3 regions of the Paeniglutamicibacter cryotolerans genome follow, and region 1 is predicted to be linked to each of the others. Evidence: predicted binding sites of a transcription regulator. Region 1 holds the regulator's gene; each other region holds the start of a gene.

Region 1 (4,811 bases):
GGGGTCAGTGACCGGGCCTGGCGCCAGGTCTCGGTCAGCGCCATGGACTGCCTAGGCGCACAGAAGTGCCCGATGGCGGCCGAGTGCTTCAGCGAATTGGCCCGCGCTCAGGCGGCCGACGCCGACGTGGTGATCACCAACCATGCGATGCTCGCTGTCTCGGCTTTCGAGGGCCTTGCAGTGCTTCCAGACTTCGACACCGTCATCATCGACGAGGCCCACGAGCTGCAGGACCGGGTGACCAGCTCAGTGACCCGCCCGCTGTCCGTCTCACTGGTGCAGACGGCGGCTTCGGCGGCCCGAAAGAACTGCGCCGTGGCCGTCGAACCGCTCAACCAGGCGGCCAAGGCCCTGGCCCGGTCCCTGGAGGGCGTCCCCACCGGCCTGCTGCCGCAGGGGCTCAATGAGGAGCAGTCGGCCGCCATCCAGCAGGTTGGCGAGGCCGCACGAGTGGCGCTCTCCGATTCCAAACCGGAGCCGAACAACGCCGTCGATGGCGGACGCCAGATGGCACGCTCGCAGCTGACCTATCTCGTCGAGCAGGCCAGCCGCTTGCTCGAGGCCCAGGATGCGCGCGAGGTCGTGTGGGCCTCGCGGCCAGGACAGTTCACCCCCGGACAGGGCTATGTCCAGCCTGATGAAACCACCCAGCCGACACTGAACGTCGCTCCGCTCTCGGTGGCCGGGCGCTTGCGTGAGGGACTCTTCGACGGGCGCACCGTCGTGCTGACATCGGCGACACTGGCCATTGGCTCGGCCTTCGAACCGGTTGCCGGGGCACTGGGCCTGCTCGGGGAGTCTGCGCCCGAATGGTCGGGGATCGATGTGGGCAGCCCGTTCAACTACGCCCAGCAGGGCATGCTCTACGTTGCGGGGCACCTGCCCAAGCCCGGACGGCAGATGGCGCCGGAGCTGCTCGATGAGATCGAGGACCTGATCCGGGCCTCCGGGGGCGGGGCGCTTGCCCTGTTCACCTCGCGCAGGGCCGCCGAGGAGGCTGCCGAGGCACTACGCCCGCGACTGGAATACGACATCCTCTGCCAGGGAGACTCAAGCATGAAGTCGCTGGTCGACCAGTTCTCGGCCGAACGCGATACCTGCCTGTTCGGAACGATGACGCTTTGGCAGGGCGTTGACGTTCCCGGGCCCTCGTGTCGGCTGGTGATCATCGACAAGATCCCGTTCCCGCGTCCGGACGACCCGTTGTCCTCGGCGCGGAGCCGGGACATCGCCCGCCATGGCGGAAACGGCTTCATGGCCGTTGCCGCGACATTCGCCGCGGTGCGCCTGGCCCAGGGTGCCGGCCGGCTGATCCGTGCCATGGACGACAGGGGAGTGGTGGCGGTGCTGGATCCCCGGCTGGCCACCGAACGCTACGGTTCGTTCCTGCGTTCCTCGCTGCCGCCGATGTGGAAGACCCAGGACAAGGCCACCGTGCTGGGCGCGCTCAAGCGCTTGGCCGGAACACCGGCGGCCTAGGCAAGAAACGACGAAGGCGTGGCATCTTCCCCCGGTGGGGTTGATGCCACGCCATCGTCATTTTCGGGACAATGTGCCGCGAGGTACTCCTAGATCGAGCGCATCACCGAAACGACCTTGCCCATGACGGTTGCCTTGTCGCCAAGGATCGGTTCGTAACGGCTGTTCTGCGGCAGTAGCCAAGTGTGGCCGTCGCGTTGGCGGAACGTTTTTACCGTGGCTTCCTCGTCGAGTAGCGCCGCAACGATGTCCCCGTTGGCGGCTGTCTGCTGGCGGCGGACCACGACCCAGTCCCCGTCGCAGATGGCGGCGTCGACCATCGAGTCACCGCTGACCTTCAGCATGAAGAGCTCACCGTGGCCCACCAGCTGCCGTGGAAGGGCGAAGACGTCTTCGACTGACTGGTCGGCCAAGATCGGGCCGCCAGCCGCGATGCGGCCGACCAGCGGGACCATGGCGGTATCCGCCGAGGTCGACAGTTCGGTGACTGCCATGCCGTTTGCCGCTTTCAGGTGCGGCTGGTTGGGCGAGACGTCCAACGTATGTGCTTCCTTGAGCTGCAGCGGCAACAGGATTTCCATCGCACGGGGGCGTCGGGGATCGCGCCGGATATAACCGAGTTTCTCCAGCTGGCTGAGCTGGTGGGTCACGCTCGAGAGGCTGGCAAGCCCCACCGAATCGCCGATTTCCCGCATCGAGGGCGGGTATCCGTTGTCGGTGACGGCACGCTGGATGGTTTCCAGAACCTTCTTCTGCCTGATCGTCAGGCTCTTGGCGTCGCGCCGTGGCGTTCGCTGTTCCGTGCTCATTTTCTGCCTCATCCCGATCGTTGCCGGTTGCCCGGGTTGTCCCATTTTGTCGGAGGGGACTGTTGAAATGATTCCAACCTTCCGCTGACTCCATGCTAGTTGAACCGAACCCATCTTTCAAAGATTTGTTCGAACCTGTCTGGACACGTGTCGGTGATGAATGCTACAAATGAAATGCGAACATCGAAGAGATGTTCGAAATATACTTTCGAACCGAGTGATTGTTCGATCCCTACTAGCCAGACGTCGAAACGACGAGGCAGGAAAGGCGAGATCATGGCAGACATGGCACTATCGGCCCCTATTTACATCAGCGCCGCAGCAGAAGCGGCAACACTTGCCGACCGTTTGGACCGGGCGGAAAGGGCAATCCTGCGGGACCTGCCCCCATTGCGGTTGACCCGCCGCGGCCGGTTCGTCCTGATCGGATTGCCGGTCATGTTGGTGACCACGGCACTTCTGCTGGTCGCCGGGATCTTCACGGCTCCGGTCATGGCAGCCGACCGGGAATCCGCGGGCGTAGAGAGCACCGAGGTGGCAGTGCTGGCAGGGGACAGCCTCTGGGGCCTTGCCGCGGAATTCGCGCCTAATGCCGATCGCCGAACCGTGATCAAGGAGATCATCGAGCTCAACAACCTCCGTGGCAAAGCCCTGCAGCCGGGCCAGATCATCAATATCCCAGTCCAGCGATAGGGTTCCGGGCCGCGCGAAAGCGAAGGCCCGAATCGAATGTTACCGCCCGCAGATCGCGTGATTCGGGGCCAAAGTCCCAAACGGACTAAACTTGAAGCGTGAACGAGCGGCTTGAACGACTGTCAAACCTTCCCCTGCGCGATAACCTCAAAGGCCTTGCGCCCTATGGGGCACCGCAAATAGATGTTCCGATTCAGTTGAACGTCAATGAGAACACCCATCCGCTTCCGGCGGAGGTGCTCGAAGCCATCGGCATCGAGGTGGCTGTTGCGGCAACCGGCCTTAACCGCTATCCGGACCGTGAATTCACCGAGCTGCGTACCCGCCTCGCCGGGTATCTCGGGCACGGACTGACTGCCGAGAACATCTGGGCCGGCAACGGCTCCAACGAGGTGCTGCAGCAGATCCTGCAGGCCTTTGGTGGTCCCGGCCGCACGGTGATGGGGTTCCCCCCCACCTATTCGATGTACCCGCTGCTGGCCAGCGGGACCGACACCACCTACGTCGCCGGCATCCGCGAGGCCGATTTCCAGCTCAGCGCCGCTGAAGCGGCCCGCCAGGTGCGAGAGGTGGGTCCTGATATCGTCTTCCTTTGCTCTCCGAACAATCCCACGGGCACCGCCCTGCGCCTTGATGTGGTCGAGGCCGTCTACGCTGCCGGCATGGCCAGCAACACCGTGGTCATCGTCGATGAGGCCTACGCCGAGTTTGCCCACAACGGCACCGCCTCGGCGCTGACCCTGCTGCCGGGCCGCGAAAGGCTGATCGTCTCGCGCACCATGAGCAAGGCCTTCGCGCTGGCAGGGGCACGCCTTGGCTACCTTGCCGCCGCTCCGGAGGTCACTGACGCGCTGCGCCTGGTCCGCCTGCCCTACCACCTCTCCGCCGTCACCCAGGCGACGGCCAACGCCGCGCTGAAGCACGTTGGCGCGCTGCTGGCCAACGTTGAGGCCATCAAGGGCCAGCGGGATCGGATCGTGGATGAACTGACCCGGATGGGACTCAAGCCGGCATCCAGCGATTCGAACTTCGTGTTCTTCGGCGGGTTGAAGGACCCGCAGGCGATCTGGTCCGGACTGCTCGAAGCCGGAGTCATCATCCGCGACGTCGGAATCCCCGGGCACCTGCGCGTCACGGCGGGTACCGAGCCGGAAACCACGGCCTTCCTCACCCGCCTCGAAGAACTCCTGGCCAGCGGCCTGTAGTCCACCCCGGCTAAACTTGACCCGGGGACCTCCTTCGGGGACCCACACCACCTGAATCCTAAGGAACGTGCATGTCTGCAGAATTGCTCACCGGTCGCCGTGCTCGACTCGAGCGCAATACCAGCGAGTCGTCTGTCTTTGTCGAACTGGACCTGGACGGAACCGGCAAGTCGGAAATCAGCACCGGGGTGCCGTTCTACGACCATATGCTCACGGCACTGTCCAAGCACTCGCTGATCGACCTCACGGTCCGGGCCACCGGCGACATCCAGATCGACGTCCACCACACCGTCGAGGACGTGGCCATCACCATCGGCGAGGTCCTGCGCACAGCGTTGGGCAACAAGGCCGGGATCACCCGGTTCGGCGAAGCCACCGTCCCGTTGGACGAGGCACTGGCGCACGCCGTCGTCGACATCTCCGGGCGCCCTTACCTGGTCCACGGTGGCGAGCCCGCCGGACAGGAATACCATCTGATCGGTGGCCACTTCACCGGTTCGCTGACCCGTCACGTCTTCGAATCGCTCACGCTGCACGCCCAGATCTGCCTGCACATGACGGTCCTGGGTGGGCGCGATCCCCACCACATCGTGGAGGCCCAGTTCAAGGCCTTGGCCCGGGCCCT
Region 2 (4,811 bases), 1.0 Mb from region 1:
AAGCGATGATTAGCGCGGTCAAGAAGCGATATGGAACATCGCTCACCGGGATCGGTGGAGTGCGCAACGGATCCAACGGCCACGGCGACGGACTCGCCGCGGACTTCATGCTGAGGGCCTACAACTCGGCGGCAGGGATCAAGGCCGGCGAAAAAATTGCCGCATATCTGGTGGCCAACCACGAGACACTGGATGTGGGTTTCGTTATCTGGCGGGACCGGATCTGGCTTGCGTACGACGGCCAGTGGGGGTCCTATTCCAAGGGCGGCTGGGGTAAACACCTGGAGGTTTCACGCGGCTGGAACACGACCACACGGCACATGGACCACTTCCACGCGGAGATCGAACGCTCCGTTCCCCGCAGCTAGCCTCGGAGGTACGGGGTGGGTCCCGGCCCGGGGGAACGGTGGTGTGTGCACCCGGGGTCGGATTTCAATTCGGGGCGGTCGCTCGGATACGTTGTCTTAGAGACCCTTCACCATCGTTGTTGGCACGCCCTTGTTCTTATCAGGGAGTCGAGGACCACCGGTGGCGATTGCCCCGCTGGAAGGAAATCGCGTTTCTCTTATGTCTGGAGCTCCCGCACCACAGGCCAAACCCAAGATTCCCTGGTTTTGGATCATGCCGATCCCCATCGCGTTGCTGATCGGCATCATCATCGGCATGCAGATTCCCACACCGGCCGGTTCCGCGGAGGCCCCGCCTGCTGCCATTGCCCAGCCGGGGGGAAGCCCCGACGCCGCCGAGGCCGCACCCCGGAAGATCAACGTCGAACGTCGTGAAGCAGACGACCCGACGGCCGTGGGTGACATTAACGCCCCGGTCACGATAGTCACTTACTCGGACTTTCAATGTGGCTACTGCGCAAAATGGGCCAACGACACGCTGCCGACGATCGTCCAGCAGTATGTGGATGCGGGAAAGGTACGAATCGAATACCGCGACATCATGTTCTTCGGTGAAAACTCACGCCAAAGTGCTGAGTTGGCCGTCGCAGCGGGCCATCAGGGCAAGTACCAGGAATTCCACGACGAGATCTTCGCCGATGGCGGTACCGCCAAGAACGCGGACTTTTCCGAAGCGGGGATCAAAGCCCTTGCCGCGAGCCTCGGGGTGGACCACGACCAGCTGGTCTCCGATGCCGGATCGAAGGAAACCTCCACCCTGGTCCAGAAGAACCACGACGAGGCAAAAGAGCTCGGCGTAACGGGAACCCCCACGTTCCTTGTCAATGGAACGCCCCTAGTCGGGGCCCAGCCGCTTGAGGCTTTCGTCAAGGTCATTGACGACGAGCTGGCCGGCTAGTCGGAAGGCAGCAGCCACATGGAAGTCGGGTTTGCCTACGCCCTCATGGGTGGAATGCTCGGGGTGTTCAGTCCCTGTAATGCGCTTTTGCTGCCCGCCTTCTTCGCAAACATCGCCGCTTCACGGGCCAAACTGCTGAGCCTCGGCACGGTGTTTCTCGCCGGGCTGCTCCTGACCCTGGTGCCGCTTGGTCTGGGGTTGGGCTGGCTCGGTGGAACGTTGAGCGTGGACCGCGGCGTACTGCTTGCAGGGGCGGGGTGGGTGCTGATCAGCCTAGGTTTGATCACTGCCCTCGGTGGTGGATTCGATGTCTCGCGATTCCTTCCGCGGGGCGGCCCGTCACCCGCGACCGGATCCCTGTTCGGCACCTTCGTCCTGGGTGCGGTATCGGGTGTTGCCGGGTTCTGCACCGGGCCGGTGCTCGGAGCCATCCTCACCCTCGCACTAACCTCGTCAACCCCGATAAAGGGCGGGCTGCTCCTGGGGCTTTATGGGATCGGCATGGTCATCCCGATCCTGATCATCGCCGCGCTGATCCGCAAGGCCGGGCACGGTTCGATCCGATGGATGCGAGGACGCAGCTTCTCGATGGGCCCGCTGAAGCTTCACACCACTTCGCTGCTGATGGGTGCCGTTACGGTTCTCGTGGGTTGGATGATGATCTTCACCAACGGCCTGGCATCGGTCCCCGAGCTGCTACCCTCGCCGTGGATCGCTTCGCTGGAGAACTTCGGCCGGTACCTAGATGCGGCCGTTCCCGCATGGGTCTGGACCGTGTTGGTGGGGCTCCTGCTGTTGGCCTGGTGGCTGAGGGAAGCTATTCGCCGATCCGGAAACGCAGCGAACGGTCCCGCTCCGGAGCCTGAAACGAGCTCCGCATCAGGGAAATAGGACTAGGTCAGGAAAAGGGCTAGCCGGGTTTGGCGCTCACCCTCTGCGGGTCCGCTGGTAGGCTCTAATCTAGAATCTATGTTCTAGGAAAGGTGGCTTGGATGTTTGGCAACAACCTGCCGATCCCTGCCGTTTCCGACACCACTCCGCGTGGATTCCCGTCTCCGGCGCAGGACTATTTCAGTGGTGGAATCGACCTGAATCGGCACCTGATCCGTGACCGTACCTGCACGTTCATCATGCGGGTCGAGGGAAACTCCATGGCCGACTCCGGTATCGCCAGCGGAGATGAAATCATCGTCGACCGATCACTCACGCCCAAGGACGGATCAGTCGTCGTCGTGGTGCTCGAGGGCGAGTTGTCGATCCGGCGGATCCGGCTTGGTGTCGAGGGGATCCGCCTGGAAACCAGCCGGACCGCAGACCCCGGGCTGCGCGTCGACGAACTGGCCGACCTGACCATCTGGGGTGTTGTCACCCGCTGCCTGCACCATGTCTAGGAACCCCATCGCGCTGGTGGACGTGAACAACTTCTACGTCTCATGTGAGAGGGTCTTCGATCCTTCACTGGAGGGGCGCCCGGTGGTGGTGCTCTCCAACAACGACGGGTGCGTCGTCGCGCGCTCGCAGGAAGCCAAGGACCTGGGTATCGAGACCGGGACGCCGTGGTTCAAGGTCAAGCCCTCGGCGGCGGCATGGAACCTGGTGGCGCGCAGCAGCAACTACGAACTCTATGGAGACATGAGTGCCCGGGTGATGGAGGTCGTGGGCCGCTTCGGCACCTGGCAGGAGGTCTACTCGATCGACGAGTCGTTCCTGGGCCTGACCGGCACCGAGGGACAACTGCGTGAGATCGGGGAAGAAATCCGGGCCGCAGTGGCGCGGCAAGTGGGGGTGCCTGTCTGCGTGGGCATCGCCTCGACCAAGACCCTGGCCAAATTCACCAACCGCATTGCCAAGCAGAACGCCGCCATGGGCGGTGTCTGCTCGCTGGATTCCATGCCGGTGGGGCAAGTGGAGACCATCCAGGAGCGGGTGCCGGTGACCGGGTTGTGGGGAGTGGGCGCGCGTACCGGAGACCGGCTCAAGGCCCAGGGCATCGTCTCGATCGCCGACCTGAAGCGGGCCGACCCGCTGGCGATCAGGAAGAAGTTCTCGGTGGTCTTGCAGCGTACGGTGCTCGAATTGAACGGAACCGCCTGCATCCCGCACACCGAGGAGCGGGTGGACAAGCAACAGATCATGTTTTCGCGCAGCTTCTCGACTCCCGTCACGACACTGGAGGAAATGGGACAGGTCTTCTCGATCTATGCCCAACGCGGGGCGGCACGGCTGACGGCCGGGGGCCAATGCGCCACGATGCTGACTGTCAGCGCCGGAACCAGCAGGTTCGCCGGCGGCGATGCGAGTTTCCCCGCAGTGACGTTGCGTCTGCCTGCTCCAACCAGCGATCCGATAGTGCTGACGCGGCTGGCCGTTTCGGCGCTGCGCGGGATGATCGTGCCAGGAACCTCCTATGTGCGAGCCGGTGTCATGCTCGGTGGTCTGGAACCAGCCCGGGGCCAGGAGCAGTTCGACACGTTTGTCGATGACCGCGAATCGCTGGACCTGGGCGGGCTGTTGGGCAGCGTACGGGCCAAATTCGGAGATACGGCGATAGGTCTCGGTGCCGGTGGTCTGGCCGAACCGCCGGGATGGTCAATGAAGCGGGAGCTCTCTTCTCCGCGCTACACCACCGAATGGGAGGACCTGCCAGTCGTTTCTGCCAGATAGCGGGCGGGTGCAGTTCCCCGCTTCAGACGGAAGACGTACCCGGGGCGGTGACCAGCCACAAGGGAGCGGTCGAGCCGGGGCGTCCCCACTGTGTGGTTTCCTCGGAGATCAGCCCCTCCAGCGCGTCGGACAGGCATTGTCGCAGGTGCCAGGGCACGGTGATGAACTCACCGACGTCCACGAGCCCGTCGGCTTGGATCCTCAACAGTTCCTCGCGCAGCAACTGTGCCAGGAAGGCCGAGGGGATACTGGGAACCCCTGGAAGGGCAAAGTCCCCGTTCCAGACGTCGATGGCCAGCGGGGGATCAGTGGAGGCCGCGCCGAGCAGCACCTCGAGCAGGAACGGTGAGATCATGTCGCTGAGGATCAGCAGGTGTTCGCCGCTGATCGACTTCTGGAAGTATGCGGTGGCGATAGTGCGCAATAGTTGTGCGCGGTCCGCGGGCGGCCCGTCGATCAGCAGCATGCCGTCCGGATTGCAACGGACACTGGTACGCGATTGACGGAGCAGTGGCAGATCCCGGAACAGTTCCCAGACCCGCATGAGTTCATCGATGGCCCCCATGGACCCGACCCTGCGCTCGGGAAAACGCGGCGTGGCCGGGAGTTCGATCGATCGGCCCACCAACCTAGCTCGCAAGCCCACACAGGCGGCCGCCTCGGGCACGTCCCGCAAGCGCAGGACAAGGGTGCTCGTGACATCTCGACCGGGGGCAATGAAACGGGCCATATCGGTAAAGTGCCGGGCAAAGGACGAATCAAGCAGCGCAGCATCGAGCTGGTCGGCGGGCAACTCCGGAATCCGAATTTCATATCCGGCGGGATCTTCGAACTCTTCGGCA
Region 3 (4,811 bases), 420 kb from region 1:
AGCCCTTGCCGAACTCGTCCTTGCGCTTGGAGGCCTTCTTTGCGTTGTCCCAGGCGATGATGCCGGCAATGTCGCCGCCGACGGCCGGGATCAGGCCGATGACCGAACCGGTGGCGGCGCCGATGCCCATGGGCTTGGCCAGCCGCTTCATCAGTTGGCGGTCCGGCATCCACTGGCCCATCTGGCTGATCGGCTTCACGCCCTTGTTTTTGCGGTGCGTGAGGATCTGGTTGATGACCTCGGCCAGGCCGAAGAAGCCGATGATGACCGGAATGAACGGGATGCCGCCGTTGAGCTCGAGGATGCCCAAGGTGAAGCGCTGGTCACCGGTGATCGGGTCGCGCCCGATCGTGGCAAGGAACAGCCCGAAGGCGCCGGCCGCCAGGCCCTTGAAGATGCGCCCAGAGGAGACGCCGACCATCATGGTCAGGCCGAACACCACCAGGGCGAACATCTCGGGCGGGCCGAACTGCATGGCGAAGGCCGACAGTGGAACCGCAGCCACGGCCAGGATCACGATGCCGCAGATCATGCCGACGGCCGAGCCGATGGCCGAGGTGGTCAGGGCAAGGCCGGCCTTGCCCTGGCGGGCCAGGGGGTAGCCGTCGAACGTGGTGGAGATCGAGGCCGGAGTGCCGGGCGTGTTGATCAGGATCGCCGGGATCCTGTCGCCGAACTGGGCAGCGACGTAGATGGTCAGCAGCATGGCCAGGCCCTGTGTGGGTTCCATGGTCAGCGTGAAACCGCTGGCCAGAGCCACTGCCATGGTGGCGGTGACCCCGGGGAACGCCCCAACGAGCATGCCAATGCAGATGCCGATGCCGATGGTCAGCAGCGTATCGGGCGCCAAGACGGCGCCGATGCCATCGGTTACCGGGGAAGCGAGGATCGGGATCATAGCGGGACTCTCAATGCAACGATGAACAGGAAGTGGAGGACCGCGGTGACCACGGCCGGGAAGACAAGGACTGCCTTGACGCCGCGGCCACCGAGGACGAACGTGAACAGGACAAGTGCCACGAAGGTGATCATCCAGAACTGCAGCACGTTCCAGAGCAGCAGATAGCCCACGGCAATGAGTGCCGTCAGTGCGAACATTTTCAGTCCGGACACCCCGATCCGATCGGGGATGTCCGCCACGCGGACGCCGCGCAGCACGTTGTTGAAGACAATGACTACTCCGAAGAGCACCAGGCCCCAGCCGAGCATCACCGGCCAGAAGGTCGGTCCGAGCTCGGATCCGCCGCGCACGGTGATGTTCCGGGATCCCAACAGGATCAACGTCCCGATACCGATGCATGCGGCAACGGAGACCAGTTCACGTAGGCGGACCGGCAGGTCCCGCACCAGCACCTCATCTTGGTGGTGCGCGGCTGCGATCACTGCATCTTGCTCGCTTGGTGGTGTTGTTTCTGTCATGGCTTCCTCACTGACGGATGTTTATTGCCACGGGCACCGGGCTACTTGGTGTTGTTCTTGGCGAAGTCGATCCAGGGGCCGTAACGCTTGGCCTCGTCCTGGATGAAGGTAGCCATGTCGGCTGCATTGCGCGAGGTCGGCACCAGGTTCGAGTTCTTGATGACGTCCTGGTAGCCGGCATCGGCCGTTGCCTTCTCCATGGCGTCGGAGAGCTTGGCGACAACGTCCTCCGGGGTGCCCTTGGGGGCCATGATGCCGACCCATGAGGCGTTCTTCAGGTCCACGCCCGACTCCTTGGCGGTGGGCACATCCGGGTTGTTCGGGTCGCGCTCATCGGTGAGCATGGCCAGGTAGCGCAGCTTGCCGCCCTCGACCTGGATCTTCTGCGAGCCGATGGCGTCGATGGAGAACGTCACGTCTCCGGCTGCCGCAGCGGCAACGGCCGGGGCCGAGCCGTCGAACGGCACCGAGGTCAGCTTGATGCCGGCCAGCTGCTGCAGGCCGGCGGCCGGGGAATCCCAGACCGAGCCGATGCCCGGGGAGGAGAAGGTCAGTTTGCCCGGCTTGGCCTTGGCGTCATCGACCAGGTCCTGCAGGGTCTTGTACGGGGAGTCGACCGGGACGGCGATGGCGCCCGGGCCGGAGAGGCCCTGGCCGATCGGGGCGTAGTTCTCGGGCTTGATGTCGTAGTCCATGAACTGCAAGGTGGCGACCTCGACACCCATCATGGACAGGTTGTAGCCGTCGGGCTTCTGCTCGGCGAGCCAGTTGTAGGCCACCGAACCGTTGGCGCCTGGCTTGTTTTCAACGATGACGCTGACGCCCAGGTCCTTCTCCAGCAGCGGAGCGATGGTGCGTGCCGTGAGGTCGCCGGAGCCTCCGGCAGCCCACGGCACGATCAGGCGGATGTCCTTGCCCGGGAAATCGACGCCCTCGGCAGTGCTCTTGGCGGTGGAGGCGCAACCGGTGACGGTCAGCAGGCCGGCTGCGAGCAGCGCGGCGGAACGAATGATGGTCTTCTTCATTGGGGAACCCCTGTATTCGTGGTCATCGGGCACGTGCTGTGCCCAGTGAGAATGAATGTGGCCGGTGCGGATGGCCCGGGATGCAGGCCGGATTGTCGGCAGGCATCCCCATCGGTGCTGGTGGTGAGCTCTAAGCCCATTTGTGCGCTATCCGTACAAGTGTGCTTAAATCGAACAATCTGTAACCTAGCTCACTGAAGCGCAAGTGGCAAGCCGCCGACGCGTGGACTCGGGGAGAATTGACCAGGTGGCCGGGCGTCCACCGGCATGCATTGCCGGTGGCCAAGAGGCGTCGGAGCCCCTCAATTATCCAACCAGACCCGATGCCGCCCAAGTTCGCGACAGATCATGAACCCCTTCCCGGATGTACGCACCACGCTTTGTGGTCCCGTCATTTATCGCTAACATATTTGTACGAATTGCGCACACCTGTACGTATTACGTACGATGCTTTACGCTGGATCCAGATCACACACTGAAGCACTGTGGGCAACCGGTGCAGAGAAGGATTCACCCCGTGAGCACCAAGAACGAGTCATACCTGGTTGGACTGATCGGCGAGGGCATCACCCCCTCCTTGACTCCGCCGATGCATGAGGCCGAGGCCGAGCACCATCGCCTGCGCTACCTCTACCGCCCGATCGACCTAACGGCCATCGAACGCAGGGGTAGCGATGTCGGCGAGCTGCTGCGCGCCGCCCACGACATGGGCTACAACGCCCTGAACATCACCCACCCCTGCAAGCAGCTGGTGCTCGAACACCTGGACGGGCTCACCGCCGACGCCCGCGCGCTGGGCGCGGTGAATACCGTCCTGATCAGCGACGGGGAATTCATCGGCCACAACACCGACGGCACCGGTTTCGCCCAGGCACTGCGCACCGGACTGCCCGGCGTTCCGCTGGAGCGGGTGCTGCAGATCGGTGTCGGCGGCGCCGGCGCGGCAGTGGCCCACGCGCTGCTCGGCGCCGGGGTCCGGCACCTGGTGCTGGTCGATCTGGACCCGGCGCGCGTCGCCGAGCGCGTCGCCGCACTGTCGGCTGCCTTCCCCGGCTCCACCATCAGTGCGGCCACCCCCGCCGGGATCCCCGCCGAACTCGCGGCAGCCAACGGACTGGTCAACGCCACACCGATCGGCATGTACCAGCACCGAGGCAGCCCCATCGACGTCTCGCTGCTTGACCCCGGGCACTGGGTCGCCGACGTGGTCTACCGGCCGGTGGACACCGAACTGATCGTCGCTGCCCGTGCTGCCGGCTGCCGCACCCTCGACGGCGGACACATGGCCGTAGGCCAGGCAGTCGACGCCTTCCGCCTGATCACCGGGCTCGAACCGGACGCACAACGCATGCGCTCGCATTTCCTGTCCATGCTGGAGCGCGGCCTCTAATGCGCACCTCCATCGCCACCGTCTGCATCTCGGGCACGCTCGAACAGAAGATGCTTGCCTGTGCCCGGGCGGGCTTTGGCGGCGTCGAAATCTTCGAACCGGACTTGATGGTTTCCCCCCTCTCCCCCGAGGAGATCAGGGCCCTGGCAGCGCGCCTGGGGTTGAGCCTCGACCTCTACCAGCCGCTGCGCGACATCGAGGGCGTCGATGAAGGGACCTTCGCCCGGAACCTGCATCGGGCGGAGGCCAAGTTCAAACTGATGAACCGCCTCGGCATCGAGGTGGTCCTGCTGTGCACCAACGTCGGCACGGCAACGATCGACGACGACGACCTGTTCGCCAGGCAGCTGCGCACCTTGGGAGAACTGGCAGCGGGCTACGGGATCAGGATCGCCTACGAGGCCCTGGCCTGGGGCCGGTTCGTGAACACCTACCGCCACGCCTACCGGATCGTTGAACTGGTAGACCACCCCAACGTCGGCACCTGCCTGGATTCCTTCCACATCCTCTCGCGCGGGGACGACCCCGCGGGGATCTCGGAGCTGGACCCGGAAAAGATCTTCTTCGTGCAGCTGGCCGACGCCCCGGTATTGAGCATGGACACCCTCTCCTGGTCCCGGCACTACCGCGTCTTCCCCGGCGAAGGCGGCTTCGACCTGACCGGTTTCATGGTGCATCTGGTCCGCTCGGGCTATGACGGTCCGGTGTCGCTGGAGATCTTCAACGACGTCTTCCGCCAGTCGGACGTCGAACGCACCGCCGTCGACGGACTGCGTTCGCTGCTCTGGCTCCAGGACCGCGTCGCCACGGCGATGGCGGGGGAACCCACGGTGATGGAACTGACGCCGCTGCCGGCCGGAGCCGCACCGGCGGCGGTGGATTTCGCCGAGGTGCGCACCGACGAGCCCGAAGCGGTGGCCGACATGCTCGCCCACCTCGGCTTCGAATTCCGCGGCCAACACCGCCGCAAGCCGGTC

Evidence for each region. The regulator LexA, encoded in region 1, represses DNA repair genes until DNA is damaged. The targets are predictions, from matches to a motif close to TCGAACANNTGTTCGA.
Region 2: the regulator LexA is predicted to act here: its motif matches at 2,267-2,282, upstream of E9229_RS07025 (LexA family protein).
Region 3: the regulator LexA is predicted to act here: its motif matches at 2,847-2,862, upstream of E9229_RS09765 (shikimate dehydrogenase).

The regions. Positions count from the first base shown of each region.
Region 1 is NZ_JACHVS010000001.1:2,531,097-2,535,907, forward strand. Features, by position in the region: gene E9229_RS11640 (ATP-dependent DNA helicase) at 1-1,479, shown strand, start outside; gene lexA (transcriptional repressor LexA) at 1,569-2,288, opposite strand; gene E9229_RS11650 (LysM peptidoglycan-binding domain-containing protein) at 2,565-2,981, shown strand; gene E9229_RS11655 (histidinol-phosphate transaminase) at 3,080-4,186, shown strand; gene hisB (imidazoleglycerol-phosphate dehydratase HisB) at 4,258-4,811, shown strand, end outside.
Region 2 is NZ_JACHVS010000001.1:1,485,781-1,490,591, forward strand. Features, by position in the region: gene E9229_RS07010 (hypothetical protein) at 1-368, shown strand, start outside; gene E9229_RS07015 (DsbA family protein) at 622-1,305, shown strand; gene E9229_RS07020 (cytochrome c biogenesis CcdA family protein) at 1,324-2,196, shown strand; gene E9229_RS07025 (LexA family protein) at 2,298-2,696, shown strand; gene E9229_RS07030 (Y-family DNA polymerase) at 2,689-3,969, shown strand; gene E9229_RS07035 (hypothetical protein) at 3,992-4,811, opposite strand, start outside.
Region 3 is NZ_JACHVS010000001.1:2,107,884-2,112,694, reverse strand. Features, by position in the region: gene E9229_RS09780 (tripartite tricarboxylate transporter permease) at 1-898, opposite strand, end outside; gene E9229_RS09775 (tripartite tricarboxylate transporter TctB family protein) at 895-1,419, opposite strand; gene E9229_RS09770 (tripartite tricarboxylate transporter substrate binding protein) at 1,461-2,444, opposite strand; gene E9229_RS09765 (shikimate dehydrogenase) at 2,962-3,834, shown strand; gene E9229_RS09760 (bifunctional sugar phosphate isomerase/epimerase/4-hydroxyphenylpyruvate dioxygenase family protein) at 3,834-4,811, shown strand, end outside.